4 regions of the Paenibacillus sp. OSY-SE genome follow, and region 4 is predicted to be linked to each of the others. Evidence: predicted binding sites of a transcription regulator. Region 4 holds the regulator's gene; each other region holds the start of a gene.
What was found. Region 4 encodes Rex, which represses fermentation and respiration genes when NADH is low (regulators of the CRP and FNR family bind a similar motif). Its sites were predicted from a motif close to TTGTGAAATATTTCACAA; they were not measured.
Positions count from the first base shown of each region.

Region 1: the regulator Rex is predicted to act here: its motif matches at 3,459-3,476, upstream of A372_RS0106295 (flavocytochrome c).
Region 2: the regulator Rex is predicted to act here: its motif matches at 3,813-3,830, upstream of A372_RS0124700 (YwiC-like family protein).
Region 3: the regulator Rex is predicted to act here: its motif matches at 4,503-4,520, upstream of A372_RS0123405 (cytochrome ubiquinol oxidase subunit I).

Region 1 is NZ_ALKF01000156.1:18,359-25,794, reverse strand. It holds gene A372_RS0106315 (copper amine oxidase N-terminal domain-containing protein) at 1-1,149, opposite strand, end outside; gene ahlS (AhlS family quorum-quenching N-acyl homoserine lactonase) at 1,399-2,247, opposite strand; gene A372_RS0106305 (DUF4241 domain-containing protein) at 2,497-3,021, opposite strand; gene A372_RS0106295 (flavocytochrome c) at 3,684-5,213, shown strand; gene A372_RS0106290 (NupC/NupG family nucleoside CNT transporter) at 5,442-6,656, opposite strand; gene A372_RS0106285 (nucleoside hydrolase) at 6,742-7,436, opposite strand, start outside.
Region 2 is NZ_ALKF01000198.1:74,508-81,943, forward strand. It holds gene A372_RS0124685 (cache domain-containing sensor histidine kinase) at 1-812, opposite strand, end outside; gene A372_RS0124690 (bifunctional 2-keto-4-hydroxyglutarate aldolase/2-keto-3-deoxy-6-phosphogluconate aldolase) at 1,015-1,698, opposite strand; gene A372_RS0124695 (sugar kinase) at 1,824-2,792, opposite strand; gene A372_RS0124700 (YwiC-like family protein) at 2,932-3,690, opposite strand; gene A372_RS0124705 (acyltransferase family protein) at 3,935-5,047, shown strand; gene A372_RS0124710 (D-arabinono-1,4-lactone oxidase) at 5,259-6,566, opposite strand; gene A372_RS0124715 (amino acid deaminase/aldolase) at 6,563-7,436, opposite strand, start outside.
Region 3 is NZ_ALKF01000196.1:121,002-128,437, forward strand. It holds gene cydC (thiol reductant ABC exporter subunit CydC) at 1-315, opposite strand, end outside; gene cydD (thiol reductant ABC exporter subunit CydD) at 312-2,039, opposite strand; gene cydB (cytochrome d ubiquinol oxidase subunit II) at 2,039-3,055, opposite strand; gene A372_RS0123405 (cytochrome ubiquinol oxidase subunit I) at 3,039-4,442, opposite strand; gene pdxR (MocR-like pyridoxine biosynthesis transcription factor PdxR) at 4,860-6,296, shown strand; partial or broken gene A372_RS36625 (PEP-utilizing enzyme) at 6,822-6,932, shown strand; gene A372_RS0123415 (oxalate decarboxylase family bicupin) at 6,942-7,436, opposite strand, start outside.
Region 4 is NZ_ALKF01000184.1:59,044-66,479, reverse strand. It holds gene A372_RS0116050 (cell wall elongation regulator TseB-like domain-containing protein) at 199-720, opposite strand; gene A372_RS0116045 (amidohydrolase) at 737-2,047, opposite strand; gene A372_RS0116040 (redox-sensing transcriptional repressor Rex) at 2,044-2,691, opposite strand; gene dinG (ATP-dependent DNA helicase DinG) at 2,700-5,585, opposite strand; gene A372_RS0116030 (tetratricopeptide repeat protein) at 5,704-6,348, opposite strand; gene panD (aspartate 1-decarboxylase) at 6,499-6,885, opposite strand; gene panC (pantoate--beta-alanine ligase) at 6,898-7,436, opposite strand, start outside.

The DNA.
Region 1 (7,436 bases), on a different contig from region 4:
AGCTGCTTGTAGCTCTTTTTCCATGGCTTCTATACTCTTGGAATAAAACGATGCCCGATCACTCTCCAAACTTTTAGCGGTCTCCACGGCAACGATCACTTCTTTGTTAAGAGTCGATGCTTCTCTCATCATCGCATTCGCATTTTCCACAATCCCATTCTTGCCTAATGCAAAATTGCGATAATCCATAATCACAAGACAATCGAACTTCTCCAATAACCATGCGCTGAAGCTGTATTCAGTGCCCGGAACCTTTACGGTATTCAGCCAATAAGGAACATCTAACGTAATTTTCAGGCCGCTCCCTTTGGTTTCCTTCTCGATCAACCTTAAATTGTCCATCCAGCTTTCAAGAATCGCCTTATTGTCTGTCTTCCATTCGGCTAAAAGATAAGGTTCGATATCAAAGTGCAGACCCGCAAAGCTCTCTTCCGCTCCAACGGACGCATTGTAGCTTTTAACCCATGCCATAAATTTTTTAATTTCATCCTGCTTCGTTTTATAGGCCCATTCGGGACGCCCCGCAAGCGCCTCTACTATAATTTGTTTTTCTGTTGCGCTTCGAATAAAGCTTGCATAAATCTCTGGAGCAATATCTCTATCAATCTGAAGATAAATGGACGCCACACCGTTATCGCTTGCAAAGTTTACTATTTTTTCTTGATCCCTTTCGATGAGTTTGCTATCCCACATCCACGTTCCTTTTTGAACGTTTTTTACAGAAGTTGTTATATTGACTTGATTACGCTCTGGCTGCCAATCTACATCAGCATGAAAGATTTCGCTGATGAAGCGAAGCGGAATCAGCGTACGGCCGTTTTTGACCGTCGCTCCTCCACCGAAGGTTACCGTCTTTCCGTTCACCTGCGCATAATTGTCGCCAATCCCCAAAGTGACGGTGTCATTTTTATACGTAAAAGCGATTTGGTTTAATGCCCCGTTCCACTTTACTTTTGCGCCAAGCTTTTCGGATACGAATTTGGCAGGAACCATCGTCCGGTTGGATGTCTTATCGACATACGGGGGTTCATCCGGGAAAGCAACGTCATGCCCATCCACTGTTACTTGGATTGGGGAAGCACTCACATTGGGGAGATAGATTCCTAAACTTAAAGTTATAGCTAACATGCAAAAAAGCAATTTTCTCATACAGCTCATATGATACTACCTCAGCTTCTCCGATGGGTTCGGATTTTTCTCTGTAATGTTGAACGAATGTCGCACAAAAGGATTATATAATATGCAACATTTGCAAGGAAATCCGACCTATGAACCAAGTTGTCAATGGCGCCGTATTCTGTGTTTGACTAGCACAGTGCAATGATTTCTTTTAATAGAACCTAGCAGAGCTGGTCATACCCACCTGCTCACAGTATGATAAAGCCTTCCTTTGCCTTCTTATTCATAGTATCCTTCGGTTGATTTGCGGAGCTCCTTGAATTGATTCACATCGTGTCCGAACCACACTTGGGATTTCGTTCGGGCGGCAAGAGTGCGGATCCTTTCGACCGTATTCCGGTACCCAATCGAATCATACATAATGCCCGGCGGCCTGACCGGTGGGCCGTAGCTCTCCGCCGTATAGATGGTATCGGAAGCGAGGATGATCCCGCCCGTTTCCGGCATTTCGATATGCAGGCCCAGCATGCCCCAAGCATGGCCGCTTCCGAAGTTCAGAAGGGTAATGCCTTCGACCAGCTCCAACTGATCCGCTGTGCGCTTAATCGTTTTCCACTGCAAATGATTTTTGATCCAGGCATCGATGTCCGCCCATATGTAGGATCCTTGTTTTTCGTTGCGTGCATAAGATTGCAGCGCGCCGTTCAGCTCATCCTCGTGAACGATAATCGTCGCGTTCGTGAACAGTTCCAAGCATCCGGCATGATCCAGATGCAAATGGGAGGCCACGACATACTTGATGTCACGTGGCGAGACATTCAGCTGCTCCAGCCGGTTATGCAGATAACATTCCTCACTCGCTGCCCAAGGGAACGCGAGCTGCATCATTTCGGGCCATCGCCCTTCCTTGCCCATCCCGTTCGGATTACAGGCCGTATCGAACAAAATCTTTCCTTCCGGATGATCGATCAATACGGTATAGACCGGAAATTCCACGAACTCCGTCGCCGCATTCGGATTCAGGATCGTAGCCGGATTATGCATGCCGATCAACCAGTTTTTGTCCATGCTCATGTGGCCGTTATCCATGACATACAGCTTAGGACGGGCTTTAAGCACATTCGTCATGTTCATTTCCTCCCATGTATAATGTACGACTCAGGATACACTTTGATTCTATGATCAAAAATGGAGACTTATAAACTAAACTTTCATAAGCAGGAGTTATTTAGTTTACTGAGACATGACAAAAAAGCATAATAACGTTCCATCACCTTCAGGACATCATTATGCTTGGGCTTTGACCGTTTAACTTAAACATCCACAGCAAGCATTGGACGGTACTCCCGTTTAAGACTTTGGTCACCATTTCTTCTCTTATAGATCTGCATCTTTAATGAAAATAATCTTGACTCCAATAATTCGATTCTGTTCATTGGCGGCATAATACGCCGCATAGCCTCCATCCCCGAAGCCGGAATGCGAGACTGCGCCACCATCCATGACACCGGCTTCCTCATCGCTTTCCGTAATGTCGCAGCAGGATAAATACCAGTCGCTGTCCGTATCGGACTCTGTCCCTTGAGGTTCGGAATCCGGAATTCGATACTCGCTGACGTCAAAGATCCCCGCTTGCCCGCTGTCCACCCCGACAATAAAATGACACTTCACCCATTCGAGTTCATCTGGCTTGTCGGCAACCGATATGTGATAAGCAATTAGCTTGGCGCAAGCTTCGCCCCAATCCCGAACCTCGGTTTTATGTACCTGAGCGGCCCACGTTCCGTTGCTTACATTGTCCAGCACACCCATAATAATCGTATTTTCATTCCGTTCGTAACAAGGATCGGATACAACCACTTTACCGGATGTAATTTCAAATTGGCCCAATGGAATAATCATAGCTATCTCCCTTCTTCTTAACAAACGACCATCTGAAAAAACCTCCGTCACTGGAGGCTACTGCTGCATCATCGCTTGCGCGCATAATCCAAGAAATGAAGTAATGATCGTAGCGAGTCAAAAAACACGAAAGAGGAATTCCACGCCCTTCAGAGAGTACTTAAGATAGGAGGCTAAAAAATGATGATTTCAACAAGTAAATCTAAAATCCTTGTCGTTATGGGGAGTATACTCCTTATGCTTACTTTATCAATCTTCATATATAAAGGGAACTCCTCCTCCTCCACACTATCTGCAGAGCGATTACAGCAGCTCTGACAAGAGTACCCCGCTTATAATGGTAGCGCCTTTATAACAGCAGCCTCCTAACTCGGTAATCGTAACTGATTTGATGTATTTTAGAAACCCGATGCATGATCAAAGACAAAATTAAAATATTGTGAAATAAATCACTATAAATGGGGGCGATAGTATATTAAAATAAAGTGAACCTAAAAAAGCTTCCGAAGCAGACCAGAGGAGGTAACCGTGAACGATTTTAAGTTCGGAGAATAAAGGCGACGATACGATCACCGCATCTCATTTTCTCCGTTACTCTCTCCTTTTTCGTTGGGCTCTTTATGTTCATCTAAATAACATCATAGAAAAACGGGGTGGTTAACATGAAAAAGAAAGTAGCAGCAACGTTTATTCTCGTTCTCTCTTTCATGCTCGTGATCGCGGGATGCGGTAGCGGGAACCAGAATCAAAACCAGAGCCAGGGCAATGAAAAACCGGCGGAGTCCACAGAAACGGAAGCCGTTTCGGGAGCTTCTAAAACCAACTATACACCCATCGATCAATTAAAAGATAACTATGATATCATCATTGTCGGTGCAGGCGGTGCCGGAATGTCTGCTGCACTTGAAGCAAAAGAAAAAGGCATGAACCCGGTTATTTTCGAAAAAATGCCGATTGCCGGCGGCAATACGATGAAATCATCCTCCGGTATGAATGCTTCCCAGACCAAGTTCCAAAAAGAGCAAGGCATTGAGGACAGCAATGATCTATTTTACGAAGAGACTTTAAAAGGCGGTCATGATACTAATGACAAAGAGATGCTTCGTTTCTTCGTTGACAATTCCGCAAGTGCAATCGAATGGCTTGATTCGATCGGAATTCGTTTGAACAATATCACGATTACGGGTGGTATGAACGAAAAGCGCACACACCGTCCTGAAGACGGCTCAGCGGTAGGGCAATATCTTGTCAACGGCTTGGTGAAAAATGTTCAAGAGAAAGAAATTCCTCTTTTCGTAAATGCTAATGTGACGGAAATTACGGAGAAGGATGGCAAAGTAAACGGCGTTAAGGTCCTCTTCGACAATAAAGATGAGAAAACTATTGCAGCGGATGCTGTCGTTGTGACAACCGGCGGTTATGGCGCTAACATGGATATGATTGGCGAGGTTCGCTCCGATCTGAAAGGTCTTGTGACAACAAACCAAGTAGGCAGCACCGGTGACGGCATTAAGATGATTGAAAAGCTCGGCGGTGTAACAGTAGATATGGATCAAATCCAGGTTCACCCTACGGTGCAGCAGGACAAATCCTATCTCATCGGGGAAGCGGTTCGCGGTGAAGGAGCGATCCTTGTTTCTAGTGAGGGCAAACGTTTCACCAACGAGCTGGACACTCGTGACAATGTCACTGCTGCAATCAATAAGCTGCCTGAAAAATCAGCTTATCTTGTATTTGATTCCGGCGTAAAATCCCGCGCTAAAGCGATTCAGCAGTATGAAGAAATGGGCTTTGTCATTCAGGGCGATTCGATCGAGGCTTTAGCCAAAGAAATGGGTGTTCCGGCAGATCAGCTAACAGCGACGCTGGATACATGGAACAGCGCAGTGAAGAATAAAAAGGATGCCGAGTTCGGCAGAACAACTGCGATGGACAACGACTTGTCCGGTGCGCCATACTATGCAATCAAAATCTCCCCTGGGATTCACTACACCATGGGTGGCGTGAAAATCAATACGAACACAGAAGTATTGAATAAAGACGGTCAACCTATTCCTGGCTTGTATGCAGCAGGCGAGCTTACAGGCGGCTTGCACGGTCAAAACCGTATCGGCGGCAACTCCGTTGCAGAGATCATCATCTTCGGCCGCCAAGCCGGCATACAATCGGCTGAATTCGTAAAAGCACAATAAGATATCAGCTTCCTCTTTTCATTAGCCAACAACAAACGCTTGGGCTCATCATAGTCCAAGCGTTTGTTTTATTTGCCCAGCTGTTGCTTTTTATGATGTCGGTGCTGGCGGTTCCAGAAAAAAAGGCGACCATTCCCCGGTTGAATGGAGGGAAGCGATCGCCGCTTGATTTACTGCTTTTTAGCTGTCTACATGACGGGGGTATGACATCTCAGTCGATCATTTGATCTACACGAGCATCCCGGCAATAGCCGCGCTCAATAGGTTAGCCAATGTTGCGGCAATGACCGCACGGAAGCCCATCTCGGCAAGATCTTGTCTTCTTGAAGGAGCAATCCCGCCCAAGCCTCCAATGAGGAGTGCAATGGCCGCCAGATTGGCAAAGCCGCAGAGCGCGAAGCTGATGATGACAACACTTTTTGGAGACAGATTTACAATCTCAGGCGCAAACGAAGTGTACGCTACAAATTCGTTCAAGACGAACTTTTGACCGATGAAGGAACCCGCCTGCAGCGCTTCACTCCATGGAACACCGATCAGGAAGGCAATCGGCGCGAACAGGTAGCCGAGAATTTGCTCCAGCGTCAGCGCCTCAATTCCGAACACGCCGCCAACCCAGCCAATGATCATGTTCACTAAGAAAATGAGTGATATAAATGCCAGCAGCATGGCACCTACGCCGGCAGCGATCTTGAGCCCGTCCGAAGCTCCGCGAGCAGCGGCATCGATGACATTTCGGGACTCCGTATCTTTTACCATGCTAACCCGTTCCACTCGAAGATGATGATCGGTTTCAGGCATGATAATTTTAGCTAGCAACAAGCCGCCGGGAGCTCCCATGAATGCTGCTGCAAGTAAATATTCAATCGGAACGCCAAGCATCGCGTATCCGCCCAGAACGGAACCAGAGACGCACGCCAGTCCGCCGACCATAATCGCGAACAGCTCCGACTTGGTCATTTTCTCAATATAAGGCTTAACAACAAGTGGCGCTTCTGTCGGACCTAGAAAAATATTCGCAGCTGCTGACATCGATTCCGTTTCGCTCGTTTTGAGCATCTTCGCCAGAAATCCGCCAATGATTTTCGTAGCCCACTGCATAATGCCGAGATAGTACAGAACCGCTATCAAGGAACAGAAAAAGATGATAATAGGCAATACCTGCAGCGCGAACGTAAAGCCTGCCTTTTCCGCACCCAGTATCCCGCCGAACAAGAACTGAATGCCCGCATTCGTGGAATCGATGATGCTCTGAACGGCCGTAGCCAAGTAGTTCAGCATCTTTTTGCCGAACTCCCACTTCAACACGATCAATGCAAAAATAAATTGAATCGCAAACGCGCCAATCACCGTTCTCGGATTAATCGCTTTGCGATTTTTCGAAAACGCAACTGCGATCATAAAAATCCCTAAGATTCCTAGAAGTCCCCAAATGTATTGCATATACCTATCCTTTCTTCATCGTGTCAATGACCAAGAATGTAAAGCGAAAGGGGCAAACGGCCGCTAAAGCGGCTATTCGCAGTCATTAGTTAATGGACTTCAATACGTCCAACAGCATTTCTTTAAAAGCATCTCGATCAATCGCTTCACAGACGCGAACATTGCGAGTGCGTTCCAAACGATTGTTAATATCCACAAGGCTGTAGCCTCTTGTCAGCTCACCGACGGTTTCGACATCAACGTGATAGAGATTGGACTTCGTCATGATCTTCTCGTCCGCCGCTACGGCTGCGAGCAGCGTATCCGGATGCGTCGTGCCGTTCAGTCGATGAACCGTTTTATTGAATCTCATGACGACCTTGTTGACATCTTTGAAGAATTTCGCGCCCTTCGTTCCCAGCGCTTCGATCTCTTCATGGTCGCTATCGTCCATGATGGAATATTGCGTGCACATTTCCCAACCGACCATGGTGATGGGAATCCCCGAATGAAGCACGATTTTTGCCGCTTCCGGATCAACGTAGAAATTGTACTCCGCACTCGGCGTAATATTTCCCAGCGCATTGTTCGTGCCGCCCATAATATAGAGATGCGGGATTTTCGATACAATGGTCGGGTCCTTCTTGATCGCCATCGCAATATTCGTTAACGGCGCAATCGCGATAAGATGGATTTCTCCTGGATTGTTGTGAACCGCATCGATAAGGAAGTCGACGGCATGACCTTTTTCGGGAGACTGAATCGCTTTTTCGAAAAATGAATCCCCCATCCCATCCTTGC
Region 2 (7,436 bases), on a different contig from region 4:
TTGAAGCTCGGATCGGGATAGAACTGTCCGACCTTTAGCCTGTAATCGCTCGTCGACATAACCTTGCCTGCCGTATTGATGATAAACAAGCTGGAACCTTGTCCCATCGTGACATCGCCATACGTAAAGGTCGAATATAAATATTCGTCCACTGCTACGACAATGTAGCCAATCCGCTGGCTCCAATCGTTCATGTTGTTGATGGGACGGGCGTATACTAAGCAATTATCCCCGTTTATCGTCTTCACGTGCGTCCACAATTCCCGGGAACGGTTCGAAGCCGTATGCGCTTCGAGTTGGCGGTACAGCGCCTGAAGATCGGATTCACGGAACCGGTTGTAGCCGATATCGTAAAATACTTGACCATCCGGGGTGAACAGCATCAGTGTCTTAATGTCCGCTAAAATTTCAAATTGCTTCTCCAGCATCTCATTGATATGCTCATTGACGACGCGCTGCGTCCAGCTCGTAATCTGATCCTTCTCTATGAGCGCTTTCTGCACCATACTGTCATACATAATGTAATCAGACAGCGATTCGAAGCGCTGATTGACGTAATAAATATTTTTCGCCACTTGATTCAGCAATTGGATGGACGCGTAACTGACCTTATCCCGCACATCCTTCGTCGTCTGCGTGAACGTGAATACCCCCATGATGGAGACGGGGGCAATCGCCAAAATAACGAGTGTCGTCGTGAGTCTCCGGCGTATCGTCACCTGTCTGAGACATTGATGGATGAACGAAATCAACCGCTTCCACAGCAAGCGAATTCGCTTGTGCAAGCGTGGGGCAGGCTCCGGATAAGGCATGCTGATCATCGCTCCTTGAAAGCGCCTTCTTATTCTTCACCTTACCACGGGCTCATCTGTTCCTACAAGCAAACCATACCAAAACAGACAACCTCCTCTTTCCACAATAAATAGCTGCATGGATCGCCGCTTCATGGAAATGAGGAGGTTGTGTGGTTCATCTAACAACTTAATAAACCTATGGTCATAAGAGCTGTTGTTGCTATTGCGGCTGCAGCGTCAGCTTCGATCTGGCCTGACGGTACGCATCCATATACTGCTCCGCCTTCTTGCGCACCAAGCTCATGTCGCCGGATGCTATCGCTTCCTTCGTCAAGTCTGATCCGATGCCTACGGCAACGGCGCCAGCTCTAATCCAATCGCCGAGATTCGCCACGTTGACCCCGCCAGTCGGCATAATGTTCGCTTGCGGCATTGGGCCCTTTATCGTCCCGATAATGGATGGCTCGTACAAATTGCCTGGGAACAGCTTGATGATATCCGCCCCCAGCTCAAGCGCTTCCTGCACTTCGCCAATTGTCATGACGCCAGGCATGACCGGAATACGGTACAGATTACACATCTTGATTGTATCCGCATTCAACGACGGACCGACGATGAACTCGGATCCGGCCAAAATGCAGGCTCGCGCGGTGGTAGGCTCAAGCACGGTGCCAGCACCAATAATCGCAAAGCGGTCCACATTGGAAGATTTCGAAGAGTACATCCGTCTTAATTGTTCAATTGCTTGCAGCGCATTTGGGACCGTCATCGTCACTTCAATGACGCGAATGCCTCCGGCAATGGCCTGTGCCGCCATTTCAACGACCTCTTCAGGCGAATTCCCACGCAGTACGGCAACAACACCTTGCTCGTGTATTTGTTGGATAACGCGAATTTTTTCCATGTTGACTCTCCTCCCCATACTTACACCTTTACTTTTACCTTGTGTTCGACAACCATGTGCATGACAACCACAACTAGACGAAATTCGAGCAGTCTGATATGCAGATCAAGCTCAAGCTTGCGGAATTAGCGCTCGATATGAACCGCATTCGTAAGCGATGCTTGCACCTGCTCCCATGTCGGCATGGCTTCCCAATCGCCGAAAGCTTGCACGACCATTGCTCCCATCACATTGCCGAACGAGACGGCTTCGACCGGTGTGCTGCCGCGCAATATTCCAGATAGAAATCCGGCGCAGAATGCATCTCCCGCACCTACCGTATCCACGACATGCTCGACCAGTTCATAAGAGACTTTCTCGATATGTGAACCTTGAACGACGTAATTTTCGCCTTGCCCGCCTTTGACGATGCTGATGCCCGGCAGAGCAGAGAGCCGCTTGAAGATCGCTGCTTCATCCTCTGTATCGTATAGCAGCTTCAGTTCGTCGAGTCCTGGCATAAAATAATCCGCTTCGAGAGACAGCGGAAGCAGACGTGCTCGCGCTTCTTCAATTGACCACAGCTTAAGCCGCAGATTCGGATCGAAGCATACCTTCACACCCGCTGCCTTCGCCGACCGAACCGCAGCCGCCACCGTATCCGCACTATTATCGCTCAAGGCGCATGTAATGCCGGTAACGTGCAGCATACGTGCGGAACTTATATATTCCATATCCAAATGCTCCGGCGCCATACGGCTTGCAGCGGAACCTCTGCGATAGTAGTATACGGACGATTTGCCTGCCACAAGCTCTCTCATCATCAGGCCGGTCGGCGCATCGCCGACAAGTGCGGCCCGGGAGACATCAACGCCTTCCCCGCGAATCGCCTTCCAAATGTGAAGGCCAAGCGGGTCTTTCCCCAACCGGCCGCACCAACCGGCACGGTGACCTAAGCGTGCCAAGCCGATAGCCACATTGCTCTCGGCGCCACCGAATGATTTTCCTACCGTCTGCGCATACTCCAGCCCCCGTGTGTCGGCAGAACTAAAGAGCGCCATCGACTCGCCAAAAGTTACTACTTCTGGTTCGCTCCCCCTTGATAACGCTTGCATGTTGCCGCAACCTCCTTCGCCCCACAACCCATTGGTTCACTATCGTTCATGTCCTTAATCATAATCCTATATTTGCCACAGCGTCAATTGATAAAAAGACAAGGCCCTTCCCCCAATTCAGGTAGAACAGCCTTGCCAATCAGAGCAATGCAATGAGTGAACAAGCGGTGACGGCACTGAATCCAATCTCCGAAATACCGACCTGCTTCACCGTTACGGCTTGCTTCGGCATCCAGACCGCGCGGATGAACAGCAGCGCAAACGGCACTGCAATCCACGCTGGAAACAATAGTCCAACAATGGATGCCGCAATCAGGTGCACGATGATCGATAATGCATAATATACGGGATTTCCTTTTTCGCGAATCATCGTCTTGACATAAAAAACAGTACCGACAAAGTACAGCACACAAGCGGCAAACAAGCGCCAAGCCAAGCTCCAGTCCGTGCCGCCGCCAATCTCGAACGAAATGATAAGCATCCAGCAAAATTGCAAAACGGCAACGAAATCATTTACTAGATGCCGCTCGTTCTTCTGCTTAGCGAACATCAAGTTAACAACGAACAACGGCAGCATCACCGCGCCCATCCACCAAATATCGGGGCGAAGCGCGACCACGACAACGGCCGATACCACAAAAGTAACTCCGTATACCAGCATAGGACCTAGATAAACCGTTATCCGCCTCGTTTTTATCCACTGCATGCACGCAAAGGAACCGCAGTACACAGCCAGCCAGGCCACAAACAGCCATACATGTGTCATGTTAGGCCGGCTCGCAAACATACCGACTACAAAAGGCACGATCAGCATGGCCCATGCTCCGTGCTGATTCGGTATGTATGAACGCACACGCTTGAGCCGACGGCTGCGACTATCGGCAGACACGGTAGACATGTTCTGCATCCCCTTTCATTTCCCCTATGTTGATATGTTACTTCAAGGATGAGCTCCTGTCTAAGGCGACGGGGCAACGTTCGCAATTCTGTCAAAAGTGCGCAGCGCTTTCGCCTCAGTCTTTGTGACCTTAATCACAATATATGCCGATAAGCTATGATAACTTTAAATTGTAAATAACAAGAAATTTCGGCTAATATACAAAGAGGCCGATTGGTTGATGTTGTAGGGAGGGACATACACCATGTGGGAGCGTTGGTTGACACGAACCGCCCCCGAAAATGCATCGGTAACGTCACATGGGAGTGGAGAGACGTTTGCATTAAACTTGCGTTTTTTGTTAATCGTATGCGTATTTGTCGGCAATGCTATCGAGCCTCTTATTGGCGGCATGCCGGAAATCAAAGCTTTGTTTCTATGGATTTATGCGTTTCATATGCCTCTGTTCGTCTTTGTGACCGGTTATTTCGCGCGTCATAACTTGAACGGTATGGCTGGTATTCGCGTTCTGAAGCAGATCGCCCTGCAGTATGTCATTTTCCAATCGATATATTCGCTGCTCGATGTGTTCTTGTTCCGGGTTCCGGGCATTACGCATTCCTTCTTCATGCCCTATCTATTGCTGTGGTTCCTTGTCGGGCATATATTCTGGCGGCTTATGATGATGCTCTTCACACGCTATCAGGTCCGCCATCCGATCATCTTGTCACTCATGCTCGGCGTGCTCGTCGGATTTCTTCCGGTAGAAGGCGCATGGCTTGGCATCTCGCGGTCTGTCGTATACTTGCCGTTTTTCGTCATTGGCTACACTTTCAATTTCGATGCATTCCGCGCACGATTTACGCCGGCGCTCCGCCTGCTGGCGGCAGCCTTATCCGCTGGAATTCTCGTTACGTTGTACTTGATGGCGAATCGGATCAACCCAGTCTGGCTGATGAACAACATGACATTCCACGAGCTGGGATGGACGGGCAACATCTGGGCGGCATCTGTTCTGCGGCTTAGCATTTATGCACTGGAAATCATCGCTTCCATCGCTTTCCTCGCATGGGTGCCCAAACGCAACAACGGCATCACCGCTCTCGGTCAACGCACACTTTACGTCTTTTTGATTCATGGAATCGTCATTCGCTTTGTCGTGTATTCCGGCATCTACAATCACATTTCTGCCGGGATTGAAACGGCTCTGTTAATTGCCGCTTCCGTTGCGGGCGCAATTATGCTGGCGCAGCCTCAAGTTCGGGAATGCTGCCATCCGATCATTGAACCGAAATGGGACAAAATTGCCGCATGGACACGCCGATCCGTGTTTTACCGCGGAATGACAAGAATGAGCCGGCAAGCGCAAAGAAAATAAAATCCATGTCGGTATAAAGACATGCTCGATAATATATATGAGCCGCCCTGTCAATGTTAGGGCGGCTCAGCTTGTTGTGAAGCCCAAAATGAAGTAAAAAGGAAGCAAGCATGGTGGGGATATCCGCTTCCGTCACTGTTGAATCCAAGTCATTAGGACGAGACTATGCGGGGATGACTCGGATTCAAAGGAGATCGAAGGAGATCGCCAGTCACTCCCCCAACACCCGCCTGACGTAGCGGTTCATCAGGATGCCGTCCGGATCGCATTGCCCGCGAATCGTCATCGCCTGATCCCACTTCGGATAAAGAGGGCGCAACTGCTCCGCCGTAAGCGAATGCCACTTGCCCCAATGCGGCCTGCCTCCGTAATGAAGCAATATACGCTCCATTTCCTGAAAATACGCTTGAAACGGCATCCCCTTATACATATGTACCGCAATATAGGCTGAATCGCGGCCATAGGCCGGAGACAACCATATATCGTCTCCCCGCACATAACGGCACTCCACCGGAAAGTGAACGGCGAAACGGTGCTTCTGCACCGCGCGCTGAATATCGAGGAGCGCCCCGCGCATCGCTTCCGCCGGGACACTGTACTCCATCTCATTGAACTTCACGAGCCTTGGAGTGACGAAGAGCCGATGCCCGTAACCGACCTCATCGAACACGGGCACGAAGCGCGCGGATACGCTGCTGACACGCTTGCTTAATGAAGGCACGAGACGGCATGCTTCCGACATGCCCCAGAACAGCCCGTTCTCCACAACGTATTTGCTCCACTCGTTCCAACGCCGGTTCGGCGTTACCTCCTCTTCCGTCGAATTCATCGTCTTCACCTGTGACCCTGACGTATGGGGAAACCAGAAAAATTCAAAGTGCTCGTGTTGATCCCGCCACTCGTCAAGCTGGGCCAGCGTCTCCTCGAGCGTCGTGCGGAAGCTGGTCAGGCGCTTGCGCTTGGCCGGCACGACGCGCAACGTCACTTCTGTAATGATGCCGAAGGCGCCGAGCGATACTTGCATCGCTTTGAACCAATCGGGATGGCTGGCATCCACGTTCACGATGCTTCCATCCCCGAGCACGGCTTTGAACCGTACGGCCTGCGTCGCCAAGCTGCCGTATCTGGCTCCGGTCCCATGCGTGCCCGTGCCGATAGCGCCGCCAATGGTTTGACGGTTAATGTCGCCCAGATTCTCCTGCGCCCATCCGTTCGCAAAGAGCAGCTCACCCAAATCCTTCAGCCTCGTGCCCGCATAGACGGTCGCGGTGCCTTCCGCTTCGTTCAGCTCGCGGATGCCCTGCATCCGGTCTAATTGAACCATCCATTCCGAGGTCTCGCCGAGCGGAGTGAACGAATGGCCCGATCCGATAATGCGCACTGTTTTTCCTTGGCGAGCAGCTGCTTGAACGAGTTCGGATACCTCCTCTTCTGTGTCCGGGCGCAACATTTGCTCTGGATCGCACTGCACGGTTCCCGACCAATTGCTCCAATGCAGCGGTTGTGAAGCTGATTTCATCCGAAGCACCACCCTTCTCCCCGATAAGTTGACCACGTTCCGATCCTGACGCCGCCTTTCACCACATGAAGCTCCCGAAATCGTTCGCATAGTTCGCCGGCCTTCGCATGCCTGAACCATATCCAATCCCCGGTCTGAAGCGATACGCCGCTGCCCGCCTCCGGATACTGCACAGGCGTCTGCACCTCGCCTGCTCCTTCGTTCGGCAGCAATATTCCGCATTCCGGCCATATTGGCCGGGGATATTTATCCTTGCCCGCCTTCCCTGATGCTACATAACCGCCGCCGAAGCATGTATAGATGCCTTGCTTCGGAATACGCACGACAGGCAGCGCGAACGAAGCGGCAGGGTACAGCCTCAAGCCTGCATAATGGTCGAACAAAGCCGGATTAAAAAAGGCAGAGCCTGCCGTTACTTCCGTAACGCTGGCATCCGCAGCGGTAAAGCCCAGACTCCCCGTGCCGCCGCCATTCACAAAGGCAAGCTCGTGCCCTTCGGCGGAGAGCGCCTGCACGATGCGGGAGCGGCGCGCCTGAATGTCCTTGCCCGAGCGCCGCTTCAGATGGCGAACGATGGTGTTCATCATGGTGGCACCCGGCACGCGATCCGCCACACCCGCCATCTGCGCTTCATAACCCATCACGCCTGTGAGCCTCAGCGACGAGGAGCGGCGGATGTACTCCGCAAGCCGCAGCGTCTCCTCAACGGTGCGGAGCGGCGAACGGCGGACACCGAAATGGATGCCGTATAAGGAGGACGACATATCGACGTCGAGACATATCGCGAAGCAGGCGCCCTCCTGCCGCCCGATCGTCTCAGCCAGCTGCAACTGCTCTAGACCGTCCGCCATCAGTGTGACGTGATGCGCT
Region 3 (7,436 bases), on a different contig from region 4:
CAGCGCTTGCGGCTCCAATATGTGATATAGGCGCACTCGCATGGCCGAGAGAATCCGCAGCACGGTATCATGTCCGATAAGCCGCTCCAAGTAACGAAAGACCGCTTGACCGATGCTGATGGCACGTACGGCTACGATCGGAACAAAGAGCAGCAAAATATTTTCGGGGCGCAGGGCCGCTTTTGAAATTAAATAACCGGAGATGAACAAAAGCAGCGCAGCAGATAAGACGCCTAGGGTGCCTAACGCGGCGGCAAGCGTTAACCGCCAACGATGCTGCCGTAAATAAGGGCGAAGCCATCCCTCTTTTCTCATCGTATCCCTTCCTTCTGCGACCGAATCAGTTCATAATAGACGCCCTTCTGCCGGATAAGGGATTCATGGGTGCCAATCTCGGCTACCCGTCCTTGATCGAGAACGATAATTTGATCCATGTGCAGCATCCAATGCAGCCGATGCGTAGCCAGGAAGACCAGCTTGTCTTCAAATAACCGGAGCATCGTCTGCTTCAGCTCATATTCGGTTTCGATATCCAGATGGGCCGTAGGTTCATCTAATAAGACGACAGGACGGTCGCTCAAGAAAGCGCGGGCAAGGGCCACACGCTGTTCCTGCCCCCCGCTGAGGGTGCGGCCCCCGTTGCCTATTGTTTCTTCATACTGATGGGGCAGTGAGGCTGCCAACTCTGCAAGACCTGCCGCAGCTGCAGCTCGTGTGACCGCATCCATGCTGGCATCTGGCACGTAGAATCGGATGTTTTCCGCCAAGGTGTCGTTGAAAATATACGGATGTTGAGGAATGTAGGTCGTCTGCTTATGCCATTGCTCCATCACGAGTGATTGGAGTTCAGGCTCATTCCAATGAATTCGGCCATTGGATGGGTGCAGAAACCCTCCCAACACATCGATTAAGGTGGATTTTCCGGCGCCGCTTTCGCCTACGATTCCGACCTTCATTGTGCCTTTAATCTCAAAGGATACATTATGTAGCGAATAGGCAGCTTCCTGCTGGTGCCTAACATCAACACCGTGCAAAGACAGGCTGCTATCCGGTCCCCAGGACGATGAACGGTCCAGTTCAGCCGCTGCTTGTACCGTATCGTAATCCAGTATCGCTTGAATGTTGTCCGCAGCAGTCCTTCCGTTCAGCGTCGCATGGTAATCCGAGCCGACTTCACGTACGGGCAGAAAGTACTCCGGCGCCAAGATAAGCACAGTCAGGGCCGGAGCTAACGCCATGCTTCCTTCCACGAGCCGCAAGCCGAGTCCCACCGCCACACAGGCGACGGATAAGCTGGTGAAAAAGTCGAGCGCAAAGCTCGATAGAAAAGCTACGCGCAGGGTGCGGACCGTCGCAGATCGGTACTGGTCGCTGACGCGGGTGATCGAGGCTTGATGCCGTCGGCTGTGTCCCAGAAATTTCAGGGTCTCCAGCCCGCGCAGCGTGTCCACGAAATGATTCGATAATATACGGTACGAGTGCCACTGCTTATCCATCTGTTTCTGGGCGGCAAGGCCTAACAGAATCATGAATATAATAATAATCGGTACGGTCACAACCAGAATGACGCCCGAGATGGCATCTTGGAAAAAAACATACCCAGCGATAACGAGCGGCAACACAGCGGTGCTCACCATGCGTGGCGGATAAAGCTCCAAAAAGATGCGCAGCTGAGCGATCCCTTCAAGTGCCAAGGTGACCAGCTTGCCCGTTCCTTCGGATCTGGCAAATCTCGGACCCAGCTCGAACAGCTTATCCAGCAACCGCCTTCTCGTCTCGGCGCCAGTCTTCTCTGCAAAACGGTAAGACACCTTCTGCCGCACCCATGTGAGTACGCCTCGGCTGAGAAAGGCGAGCAAGAAGCAAGCAAGGTCCAGATAAAAATCCTCCACAGGCGTCCCGTGAAATAAATCAGAAATAATATGGGCCAACAAGGTTGCCTGGAACAGAATACATATACTTTGCAATAATGAAATGCAGCTTAGCGTCAGATAGAGCGCTTGTATCCCTTTGTATTGAGGCATTCTGCTTTTCTTCATCAATACTCCAGATGTTCTTTATCATCAATTCGTTTGCGGAACACATAATAGCTCCAAATTTGATAGCCCAATACGAACGGAAGAATCGTCAATGAAATATACGTCATCACTTTTAACGAATACGCTCCGGAAGCTGCATTGTAAATCGTCAAGTGAAAGTCGGGACTGATCGAGCTGACCATCACCCGCGGGAACAAGCCGATGAACATGCTGACAACGGACAGGATGATGACCGCGCCCGTCATGGCAAACGCCCAACCGTCGCGTTTTTTCTTGATAAATAGGCCTGCCAGGACAAGCGCTGCGCCTGCGAGAACCGGCAATGCGATCCATTGCGCCCCATGTACGGTGTAAATGTCGGTGCTGAAATAGGTCATTACCGCAAATATGAGCAGGACGGCCGCAACGGCAGGACCTATGTCACGGGCAGCCTTCCGTGCCCGATCCCGCAGCACGCCGTTGGTGCGCAGCGTGATAAACACGAGGCCGTGCAGGATGCATAGCAGAACGACGGCCACTCCCCCGGCGAGAGCGTAGCCGTTCAGCAGGTCGAATACGCTGCCGATCATCTCCTTATGGCTGTCAATCGGCACGCCGCGGATGAGATTCGCGAACACGACTCCGAACAAGAAAGGCGGAAGCAGGCTTCCAATGAAAATGGCGGCATCCCATGTCTTTTTCCAGATTCCGTGATCCATCTTCCCTCTGAATTCAAAGGCAACGCCGCGAGCGATAAGCGCTAGCAGCAGCACGACAAACGGAATGTAAAAGCCGCTGAATAAGGTGGCGTACCATTCCGGAAAAGCGGCGAACATAGCGCCGCCAGCCGTAATGAGCCATACTTCGTTCGCATCCCAATAAGGGCCGATTGTATTGATGAGGATACGGCGCTCTTGGTCGCTCTTGCCTAGAAACCGCGATACGATACCTACGCCGAAATCAAAGCCCTCAAGGAAGAAAAAACCGATAAATAGAACAGAAACGAGAATAAACCATAACTCATTTAGCGAGAGCATGTGCTTCCTCCTTATCAAACGGATCGTGCGAAATGGAATCTTCAACCTCTTCCTGCTCCGCGTCTTTGCGAATCACTTTCACGAACAGACATGCATCGATAATGGCCAGAATCGCATAAATGCTCGTAAAGGCAATAATCGAGAAGAGCAACTCACCTGCGGATACCGTAGGCGAAATGGCATCTTCGGTCCGCATCACTCCGAATACGACCCAAGGCTGGCGTCCCATCTCGGCCATCAGCCACCCCGCCGAATTGGCCAGAAACGGGAATGCAATCGCGCCTACCATCAGCTTCAAAAACCACGGCCGTTGTTCAAGCTTCCGTGTGCGGGCCAGCACGATGCCGTAGATGCCAAGCAAACACATGAGGCCGCCGGCTATAACCATGGTGCGGAAGCTCCAGAAGGTCATTTTTACCGAGGGAATGTAGTCACCCGGCCCGTATTTTTGTTCGTACTGCGCCTGAATCTGGTTCATGCCGTCTAGACTGCCGCTGAACTTGTTGAACGATAAAATGCTCAGCATATAGGGAATTTTGATTTCGGAAGAATTTTCTTTTTCCACCGTATCGATATTGGCATAGAGGGTGAACGGCGCAGGATCCTCGCTCGTGTTCCACAATGCTTCAGCCGCAGCCATCTTCATTGGCTGCGATGTAAGGAGGTGCTGACCTTGCTGATGTCCGATAATCGCAACGAGCAGAGCGGATATCATGGCGACCGTAATCGATACATGGAACGATTTTTTGAACATTTCGAGATTTTGCCGCTTCAGCAGCTTCCATGCGCTGACGCCAGCCATAAAGAACGCACCGGTAGCGAAGGCGGCAAATAAGGTGTGCGGAAATTGCAGCCACAGCTGCGGATTGGTGATAATCGCAAAGAAATCGCTCATTTCCGCCCTTCCGTTCTGGAATACATAGCCGACTGGCGCATGCATGAAGGAATTGGCCGTCAGTATCCAAAAGGCTGACAAGACGGTACCTATCGATACAAGCCAAATGCATGCGAGGTGAACGCGCTTCGATAAGCGGTCCCAGCCGAACACCCACAAGCCAATGAACGTGGACTCCATAAAAAAGGCAAGCAAGCCTTCAATCGCCAGCGAAGGTCCGAATACGTCCCCGACGAAGCGGGAATAGTTCGACCAGTTCATGCCGAACTGGAACTCCTGCAAGATGCCGGTTACGACACCGACTGCAAAATTGATCAGGAACAATTTACTCCAAAATTTAGCGGTTTGTTTATATATTTCTTTGCCTTTCACAACGTAGAGCGTCTCCAATATCGCGATTAAGAACGCTAGCCCAATCGTCATCGGAACGAAGATGTAATGGAATAGCGTAGTGGACGCAAATTGAATGCGCGCGAGAATAACCTGATCCATAATGGCCTCCTTTAGCTGAATGCTGTTCTGTGTGTTTTTAAGGCCCTTCGGCGCCTCATTATGTGAATGGGTTCACGTAATGGTGTGAATGACGATGCGCCGCTTGTACATGATGTGAACGTCACTATACGTAACCTTAACCGTCATTTTTCATTACATTGCCTAGGCGCAGCTCGGTTCGGCACTGCCGTTAAACCGAATTTTTACACAGCGAATCGCTTCAGCATTATCATAGAGCAGAGTGGATGCCATGTCGCCATCCATTTATGTAGAGGTCAATCATCCATGTTCAACACACTGACACATAGTTGACAAGGTTTCGATGAAATCGGCCTGCGCCGACTAATTTAGTGAGATGTTATACTTAAGTCGTGTGATAAAAATCACAGACTAAGTAAATATAAGAGGTGGATTTCTATGTGGCAACCGGATCGTTCTAGCAAACAAGCGCTATATCAGCAGATTGCCGCATATATGGAGCGCAGAATTTTTTATGGGGAGTTTCCGCCCGGCAGCATTCTCCCTTCGGAGCGTAAATTCGCCGAACAAATAAACGTAAATCGGAGTACCGTCGTTCAAGCCTATGAAGAATTGCGAGCATCGGGAATTATCGAAAGCATGGTAGGAAGCGGTACGCGGGTAAGCAAATATAAATGGGGGGCTCCCAAGCAAACACCGGATTGGCTTCAGTATTTAGAAGGCGGCACCGTCGTGCAGCCGAACCAATCCTTCTTGCGGACCATCCGGGAAGAACTCGATACGGGACGTCTGCTCATCGACTTCGCAAGCGGCGAGCTGTCTCCCGACTTATCTCCAAATGAAGCCATTCGGCTGCTCTTGAGCGAGCATTCATTACATGAGGATTTGGGCTATGACAATCCGCAAGGCTATGTTCCGCTGCGGCAAGCGCTGGTCTCTTATTTGCAGCAATATCGCGGCATCCGGGCAACGGAATCCTCGATCCTTATCACCTCGGGATCTCATCAGTCACTGTATTTGATTACCCAGCGGTTATTAAGCCCGGGCGATGCTGTGGCGATCGAAGATCCGTCCTATTACTATTCATTGCCTATGTTTCATTCGGCAGGCCTTCGCTTGTTCCGTCTGCCCGTTGACGAAAAGGGTGTCTGTCCCGAGGGAATTCTATCGTTGTACCGGGAACATAACATACGCATGATCTTTGTGAATCCGAATTACCATAATCCGACCGGCCGCGTGCTTGATCCGTCACGCCGGGAGAGGCTGCTCGATGTGTGCGGACATTTGGGAATTCCCGTAGTGGAGGATGATCCGTTCAGCTTGACTTCATTCGCGGGCAATCCGCCGCCATCGCTCAAGTCGATTGATGTCAACAGCACCGTGCTCTACATCGGTTCGCTCTCCAAAACAGTGGCGTCAGGCTTGCGCATCGGTTGGATGGTCGCCCCGCAATCGGTTGTGAACCGGCTTACGGACGAGAGACAGCAGATGGATTTCGGACTTAGCGTGCTGCCGCAGCGCATTGCTGCGCAATTACTGTCCTCGGACCATTTTGACCGGCATTTGCAACGGCTGCGGCAGGAGCTGTCGCATAAGCGGAATCTGCTCATTGATGCCTTGCAGCGCGAGCTGCCTGGTGAGGTATCCTATACGCTGCCGCAAGGCGGGCTGCATCTGTGGTGCAAAATAAAGCGGCCCGTCGACGATGGCAGACTGCTGGAGGAAGGTATGAAGCGGGGGGTCGTCTTTGTTCCGGGAAGCGTGTACGGTTCGGAATCGGGCTATGTTCGCTTTACATATGCGCGGCCGCAGCCTGATGAGATCGGCCCGGGCATATCCAAATTCGCGCAAGCGTTGCGCGCTGCAGTTAAATGAATCGCTTGGAAGCCTATGGGTTCATACGACTCCATAGGCTTTTTTTGTACGCTGCCTCATCAAGCATCCACAAGCACGCCGGGACGATGAATTCCGTTGCAGCGATCATTCTGGCATGGAATCGCTCCCTGTTGGCCCCTCACCTCATATTTAAAGAAAAAGCAGGGCGGAAGGCTGCTTCGTATCCTCCGCGTCTCATTTTTCATTGGATTTTATGCAGTAGAAATATCTTGCAAATCCCGTTGCGGCATGTTTCATTGGAATTCATCCAATGGTTTGGACTCGTTTCGCCGCAGTCGCTGAAAAACAGCCAAATCCACTGCACTAAATACAGCCAACATGCCACTTGGCCGCTCAATCTGTACATTCCACTGTACATTATCCAATGGGAACTCACACTGACCTACGGAAAACAATGAAGTTCAACTTATATGTGCTACGCCTCAAGGCGTCAGGTAATGGACACACAAAAGGCAATCTCGTTTGACCAGGTTGAATATGGGCATGTTTCACTAAAGCGGAAGTATGGGGATTCCGGCAGTCGTAGGCTGCGGCAACGCCACAACAAGGCTGAAAACGGGAGATAGGGTCATTGTAGATGGCGGACATGGGATCGTGCAGTTATTGGAGCAGTAATGCCCCCTGTCACAACGGCTTGGGCGGCTTGGGCGTCCCCTCGTATTTGACGACAGGCCATTTCTGTTTGCGCAGCGCCTGCATTAGTTCGGGGCTGGCATGGAGGTGATCACGCACGAGTTCGTGAGGGGTGAGCGCCATCCACTGATTCAGCGATACATCGGCGAAGCGGTCGCTCTGGAACATCTCCAGAAACCACAGGCTTTGATTGCCAGTGTTCTGGATGTAGTGACCGAAGGCGAACGGCACATATCCGACATCGCCAGCCCTGAAGTCAAATGTCCGGGCTTCACCCTCCGCTGCGAAAGCTGTCATGCGTGCAGTGCCGGTGAGGTAGTATTGCCACTCGTCGTTGTTCGGATGCCAGTGCATTTCCCGCATGCCCCCGGGCAGAACCTCGACCAACGCTGCCGCGATGCGGGTCGAAATCGGAAAGTTGGTCGAATCAACAATACGTACCGATCCGCCAGGTGTCTTGATCGGAGTCTGGGCGAGCATGCGGTA
Region 4 (7,436 bases):
CGCTTGTTGAATACATGAAATATATCATTCAGTACATGTTAGAGTATATCATAGTATATACACTGAAGTTGAATGTAAAGTGTACCATAGCTGCCAATCCCCTTGGCAACAAAAAAAACACCGTATTCTCGCTGCAACGCTTCAATCGCGTCACTTGCAAGAATACGGTGTAATGAGCACTTGACAGGTGGTTCATCGTTATTTATTAGGCAGCCCGTAGATTTCTCCGATCGGTGAACCGTCGGCGAACAGATAAAATTGATAATAATAGCGGTTGGCGCCCTGTTCGTCCGCTCGCTCCAGCATCGCCTGCCATACATATTGCCCGTCTTTATATCCGGGAATAAGCCGTACGATGTGAACCTTGTTATATTGCTCTTTTATTTTTGCTTTCATCGCATCTTTTTTTATTCCTTCAAAGGCGTACATAGATACGACTTTCTTCGGAAACACCCACACCAGTCGTTCTTGGTCTTGTTCATCTTTACCTTCAACAACATAGACAATGTCGTCCCATACGCTCTTCTCGACACCGGATATTTCTGCGAGCTTTACACTATCATTCGCTTGGCGAATGATATCAGCTTCTTTCACTCGCTCATCAGCATTTATATATTGCACATACATATATACGGCAGCAATGAGAAGAATCAGAATAAGAACCGCCAGCGGGATATACCATTTCCATTTGGAACGCCGACGTGTGCGGCTTCTTACCATGAATAAATCCCCCCGCTTATCGCTGCAGCAGCTGCTCGAAGCATTGCTGCGTCTCATGACGGATACGTTCTTCATCTAACGTCAGGCATTCGCCATTCTTCACGACCTGTTCTCCATCAATCCACACATGCTTCACATCTTTAGCCGAAGCGGAGTAAATCATGTGAGATACGAGATCCGTATGTGGAATGAAGTGAGCTTGATCGATATCTACCGCAACCATATCTGCCTTCATACCGACCTCAAGCAATCCTACATCAGGAAGCGAAATCGTCTTCGCCCCGTATACGGTACCCATGCGCAGCGCTTCTGCAGCCGGAATCGCGGTTGGATCTCCCGATACTCCTTTGTGTATAAGCGCAGCAAGCCGCATTTCTTCGAACATGTCTAAGTTATTGTTGCTGGCCGGACCATCCGTTCCGAGAGAGACGACAACTCCTGCGCGCAACAATTCAGGAACCCGAGCTACACCGCTCGCCAACTTGAGGTTGCTGCCTGGATTATGAGACACAGCTACATGGTAGTGAGCCAGAGTCGCAATTTCTTCATCTGTCAAATGTACCCCGTGTGCAATGAACGACGGCCGGGAGAAGAAGCCTAATTTCTCTAAATGAGCAACCGGACGGAGCCCATAATCCTTCACGTTCTGTTCCACTTCCGCCTTCGTCTCCGACATATGTGTATGAAGAGGTAAATCCATATCATGTGCCGCTTGCACGAACTTCTCAATGAATGCCGGCGGACACGTATATGGCGCATGTGGCGCCAGCACGGTTGTAATCCGTCCATTCGCCTTGCCGTTCCAGTCTTTTGCGAATTGAACCGCTTCTTTAAGCTTCGCATCCTGGACGTCTTCAGGACACAGCCCGATTGCGCCGCGCATTAGACAGCCCCGAATGCCAGACTGTTCGCAGACTTTAGCGACTTCATCCATATGATCATACATGTCGACGAACGTTGTGGTTCCGCCCTTAAGCATCTCAACGACGGATAATGCGGTTCCCCAATACACATCCTGTGACGTAAATTTCGCTTCCATTGGCCACATTTTCTCCTGCAGCCACGATTGCAGCACCATGTCGTCACCATACCCGCGCAGGAGCGACATCGCAGCATGACCATGCGTATTGATTAAACCAGGCAGGAAGAACAGACCTTTGCCGTTTATTCTCTCTGCATCACTCGTATCGAACTGCGCGGGAAGTGAATCTCCCAAGTGGACAATTCGATCATTTTCAATAACCATCGTTCCCTTGGTTGAGGTTTGCCCGGATTGAGCATTAAGTACCGCAAAGGCGCCATTTTCAATAATGATTCGCTTTGTCATTGGACTGGAACTTCCTTTCCCTGATCCGTTAAATAATAAGCCAGGCTAAACAAATCCGTTGTGAAATCGGCAGTATGCACGCGCACATGAGACGGAACCTTCAAAATAACAGGCGCAAAGTTCAAAATGGCTTCTACACCGGCTTCGACGAATTGCTCCGCTACATATTGCGCTTCCGCGGCCGGAACCGTAATAATTCCGATACGGATGTGCTGATTTCGAACCGTTGTGATCATTTCGCTCATAGGTTGAACTTTCAGATTATTAATATCCGTGCCAATCTTGGACTCCATGGCGTCGAACACAGCTACGATTTTCATGTTGTCTTTCAAATAGACCGTGTAATTGCACAACGCATGCCCCAGTTTACCGGCACCGACCAGGCCAACGTTAATAATTTGGTCCAGCTTCAATATATGACGGATTTGCTGTATTAAATAAGATACGTCATAACCAATGCCTTTGCGTCCAAAATCTCCAAAATAAGCCAAGTCCTTGCGGATTTGCGCTGGATTTAAATCCAGCTTCTGGCCCAAATCCTGAGAAGAAACTGTCAATACTTCACGCTGCTTCAGTTCTATCAAATGACGCAAATAGACCGGCAGACGTCGAACAACAGCTTCAGATATTTTTAATGTTTTCATATCTTAAATCAAGTCCCCTCATCGCTCTTCAACGTCTTTTGATTATCGTCCAACCACGTTTCAATGCGCGGAACCAACTGCTCTGCAGCCATGTGCTCCATCTTTGGTCCCGGCAAGGAATATAAAAAGTGCTTGCCATAGCTTGTTTCGATCACGCGCGTATCATAGATGATGACAATTCCCTTATCCTGCGAGGTCCGCACCAATCGGCCGAATCCCTGCTTAAAGCGGATAACGGCTTGCGGCACGGAATACTTCCGGAATGGATTCTGATTTTGCCGTTTCAGCCGCTCTGATTTTGCCTCGACCAACGGGTGGTTCGGCGGCTGGAACGGAAGTCGAACAATCGCCAAGCACGTGAGTGCATCTCCAGGAATGTCCACCCCTTCCCAGAAGCTGCTCGTCCCCAGCAAGACGGAAGCGGATTGCTCCCTGAACCTGCGGGTCAGCTTGCTGCGGTTACCGCTGTCAATGCCTTGTCCAAGCACGTGAATCCCGTGAACGCTCAGCGCTTCCTTCAAAGGCGCATATACATCCCGCAGCATGCGATACGAGGTGAAGAGCACAAGCATTCGTCCTCTCGTTACTTGCGCGACATCCGCTATCGATTGCGTCAACATCTGGTTGAACTTTGCATCTGATGCGCCCTTTACGCTCGGGAAATCACGTGGGATAACGACTAATGCCTGTTCCCGGTAATTAAACGGTGACGGTAATATGACCGTGTGCAGCCGTCCATCCCGCTCCGCATCCTTCAGCCCGATTTGTTCTGCCACGAACTGGAATGATTTATCGACCGACAGCGTAGCCGATGTCAGAATTACACTTTTCTTCGGTTCAAAAAAATACCGTTTCAGTGCATCACTCACATCGACCGGGACTGCGTACATATGCATCGATTTATGCTTGAACTGGGAATTCCCTTCCATCCAGTAGACCGTTTCCGGGTCTTTCCCCTGCATAAAGTTGCGGAATTCATCCCGAACTAGGCCCAATTCTTTGAACAATCCCGTCACGTCCACGACAACGCCCTGAATTTCATCGTCATCGTAATCCTTCCATTCGTTGGCCAGCTTCTCTCCTGACCGAACAATATCGCTAAGCCGGACATGGATGTCGCTTTCCAGCTCGGTGATGCCGGCCCAAGCTTCTGGACGTTCGCCCGACGGCAACCGGAATACCGTCTGCCCGGCGGCTTCGGCTTGTCCGTTCTCAGTCGGAGGAAGCAATTGGAACAAGACTTCATTCAAACGGTCCCATTGTTCCTTCACGTCGACGATTTGCGTGAGCAGCTTGTCGATTCCTTCTGCCCAGATAAGCGCTTTCTCGTGACCGGATAGGCGGAGCCGCATCTGAAGCAAGATCAATGCTCCATTCTTGCTGTCTTTGAATAGCCGCGTTAACGGATGAATGAGTGAAAAATATTGCAAATGGATGCCTAGATGTTTGCCTGCCGTCTCTTCAAAATGATGAGCCTCATCTATGACCAAGTGTTCATAGGTAGGCAACAGACGATGTTCGGCAATGACATCGGTGAACAGCAGAGAATGGTTCGTTATAATAATGTCCGACAAATTCGCTTCATTCTTCGCCCGATGATAGAAGCAGCGCCGGAACCACGGGCAAGCCCGGTTCAGACAAGAGTCGCTATCACTGGACACCGTATCCCAGAAATCTGGACCTTTGTGGACCAAATGCAGCTCCTCATCATCGCCATGCTCCGTCTGGCTTAGCCAGACGAGAAACTGAGCAGCGGTTATGCTGTCGTCACGCGCATGAACGAACTCTCTATGATTTATTTTATGTTCAAATTTTCTCAAACACAAATAGTGACTGCGTCCTTTTAACACCGAAGCTTTGAAAGGAAACGGAACAATCTTCTCCAGAAGCGGTAAATCACGCTGTCTCAACTGTTCTTGCAAATTGATAGTGTGCGTGCTAACAATCACTTTCTTCTCTTGAGATACGCTGTAATATAAGGAAGGGAGCAAGTATCCAAGTGATTTCCCAGTGCCTGTTCCAGCTTCAATCAAGAGATGAAGGTCCTGCTCCTGGCATTCCATCACTTCGTTAAACATTTGTTCCTGAGCTTCACGCGGCTCGTAATTCGGCAACAGACTCGCCAAATTGTTCCTCACTTCATCCATAAAGCCACGGAACGTCACATTGTTGAGCGGACTGCTCTCTGAACCTTCACGCGGAGGAAGGGTATCCGTCCAATCCCCTTGCTTCAACGTTAGCTGACGGAATGGAAAGTTACCTTCCTTCTCGTCCCAATCGGACACGTCCCGCTCACGTTCATTTAGCTTCTCCACCAGCATCCACTTTAAATCGCGCTCTTCTTGATCGCCAAATACATCCACAATACGTTGCAGAGTCAGAAGCGGCAAGTCATCGATCGCTTGCAGGCAGCGGATAAATACATCGGCTGTCGCTCTCGCGTCGCTGTCGGCTTGATGCGGTCGGTCATGGATGATTCCGAATTCATGCGCAACCGATCCCAACTGATAAGACGGCAGTGAAGGGAACAGTATCCGCAGCAGCTCAATGGTGTCCAGAATACGTCCGGTAAACGGTAAATAACCGGTCTGCTCTAGAGCTTGGCGCAGAAATTGATAATCGAACGCAACATTATGTCCGACGAGCACGACGTCACTTAACAATGGAACAAGCCCTGTCATCGCTTCATCCAAGTCTGGCGCATCCTGCACATCCTCATTGCCAATTCCGGTTAATTGCGTAATGAATTCAGGAATTGTGATGGTCGGCCGAACGAGCGTATGATACTCGCGTTCCATCTGTAAATCGTGACCGAGAATGACGAGTCCGATTTGTATAATTTCATCGTTAGGCTGATTGCCTGTCGTTTCAAAGTCCAATACAGCAAATCTCATCTTAATATAATTCCTCTCGCAATTACTGTTATTAGCATAACAGATGTTCGGTCATTTGGAAATGACTAGAGGGAAACATCTGTGCGTACTTCGCACAAATGTTCCCCTCTAAATAATCTTATTGCATGTGGTTCATATTTCCGGCACCGTACTGCAGATGACCGCAATTCGACAGACACACCTTCAAATTAAAGACCGGTTCTGGCAATGAAGGATCCATCTGGTGGGCTTTCGCAAAATACTCTTGCGCCAGAGACAAGTTGCGCTGCTCCGCTTGAATACAACCGAGCGCATTATACGCGATGGCCTTCAAGCACTTGCTTTCCGTTAAAGGAATGATGAATTCGAAATGATGTCCGGCTTCCTGGCTTCGCCCCATGTTCAAATACGCCATGGCCAGATAAGCCCGCACTTCAATATTGTCCGGCTGATGAAGCGCCGCTTGCTCCAAATGCTTGACTGCTTCCTTATACATCATCAACAAATAATATCCTTGGCCCCGTTGAAAAGGATCGCCGTAATCGGGTGCCGAGATCTCTTGTTCCTTCTTCATCTTACCGCCAGCAGCATCCTTGCCGCGAGGACGCAGCTGCGCAAGCTTTTCTTCAAACTGCAGCCATTCCTCCACAATGAGATCGCTCATGGAGCGAAGCAATGACATTTGGTGATCCAATTCCTTTTTTTCTTTGCCTTGTGCATGAGGATACTGCCGAATAATATCATCCAACAATTCGTTCATCGTTGCGAATACATGTTGCAGCACGATTCATCCCACCTTTACAAGTGATGCGTATCGTCATCTTGCGGCTCACGTTCATTTTGTGTTAAGGGGATGCATTTCATTCGATGCTCCAACGTTTCCCGAGCAGTGCCTTCGCTTGTCAATTCCGATTCCTGATGATGCCGTTAACGATTAACGAACAGTCGCATACGTTTCGGTCTGCGTCGCGAGCTCGACCGGTTTATTGTCCGCGTCCACGAAGACGATTTTTGGATCATATTGCTTCGCTTCTTCATTCGTCATGGAAGCATAAGAAATGATGATGACATTATCTCCAGGCTGTACAAGGCGCGCAGCCGCTCCATTCAGACAGATTACGCCCGAATGTTTTGGCCCTGGAATGACGTAAGTCTCCAAACGGGCACCATTATAATTGTTTACTATTTGCACTTTTTCATTCGGCCAAATATCGGCACATTCCATAAGATGCTCGTCAATCGTAATGCTGCCAACGTAGTTCAAATTGGCTTCGGTAACGGTTGCCCGGTGAATTTTTGACTTCATCATTTCACGTAACATGGCACATTCCCCCTATTTGTTCTCCAGTAAACGGTTATCAATCAATCGAGTTCGACCGAACCGTACGGCCAGTGCAATCAATACGCGATGATCCGTATTCGCCAGCGTTTGTTCTGGCGATAGCGCTTCAAGCGACGGAAATCGCAATATTTCCACATAATCGATATCAGACAGCGGAGCTTCCTGAATCGACTTGATGATGTTGTCCCTCAGTTGAGGCGCCGTCATGTCTGGACGCTGTTCCAGCCAAGCTTCGACTTGACGCAACGTACGGGACAGCACCAATGCCTGCTCACGCTCTTCTGCAGACAAATAGATGTTGCGGGAGCTGAGCGCAAGACCGTCCCCTTCACGCACAATCGGGCACGGCACAATCTCGACGTCAAAGTTCAAATCCTTTACCATTTGCTGTATGACAGCCACTTGCTGGGCATCCTTCATCCCGAAGAACGCTTTATCCGGCTTCACCAGATTGAACAGCTTCGCGACAACCGTCGTGACACCGTCGAAATGTCCTGGACGGGAGGCTCCACAGAGCGGAGCCGTTACTC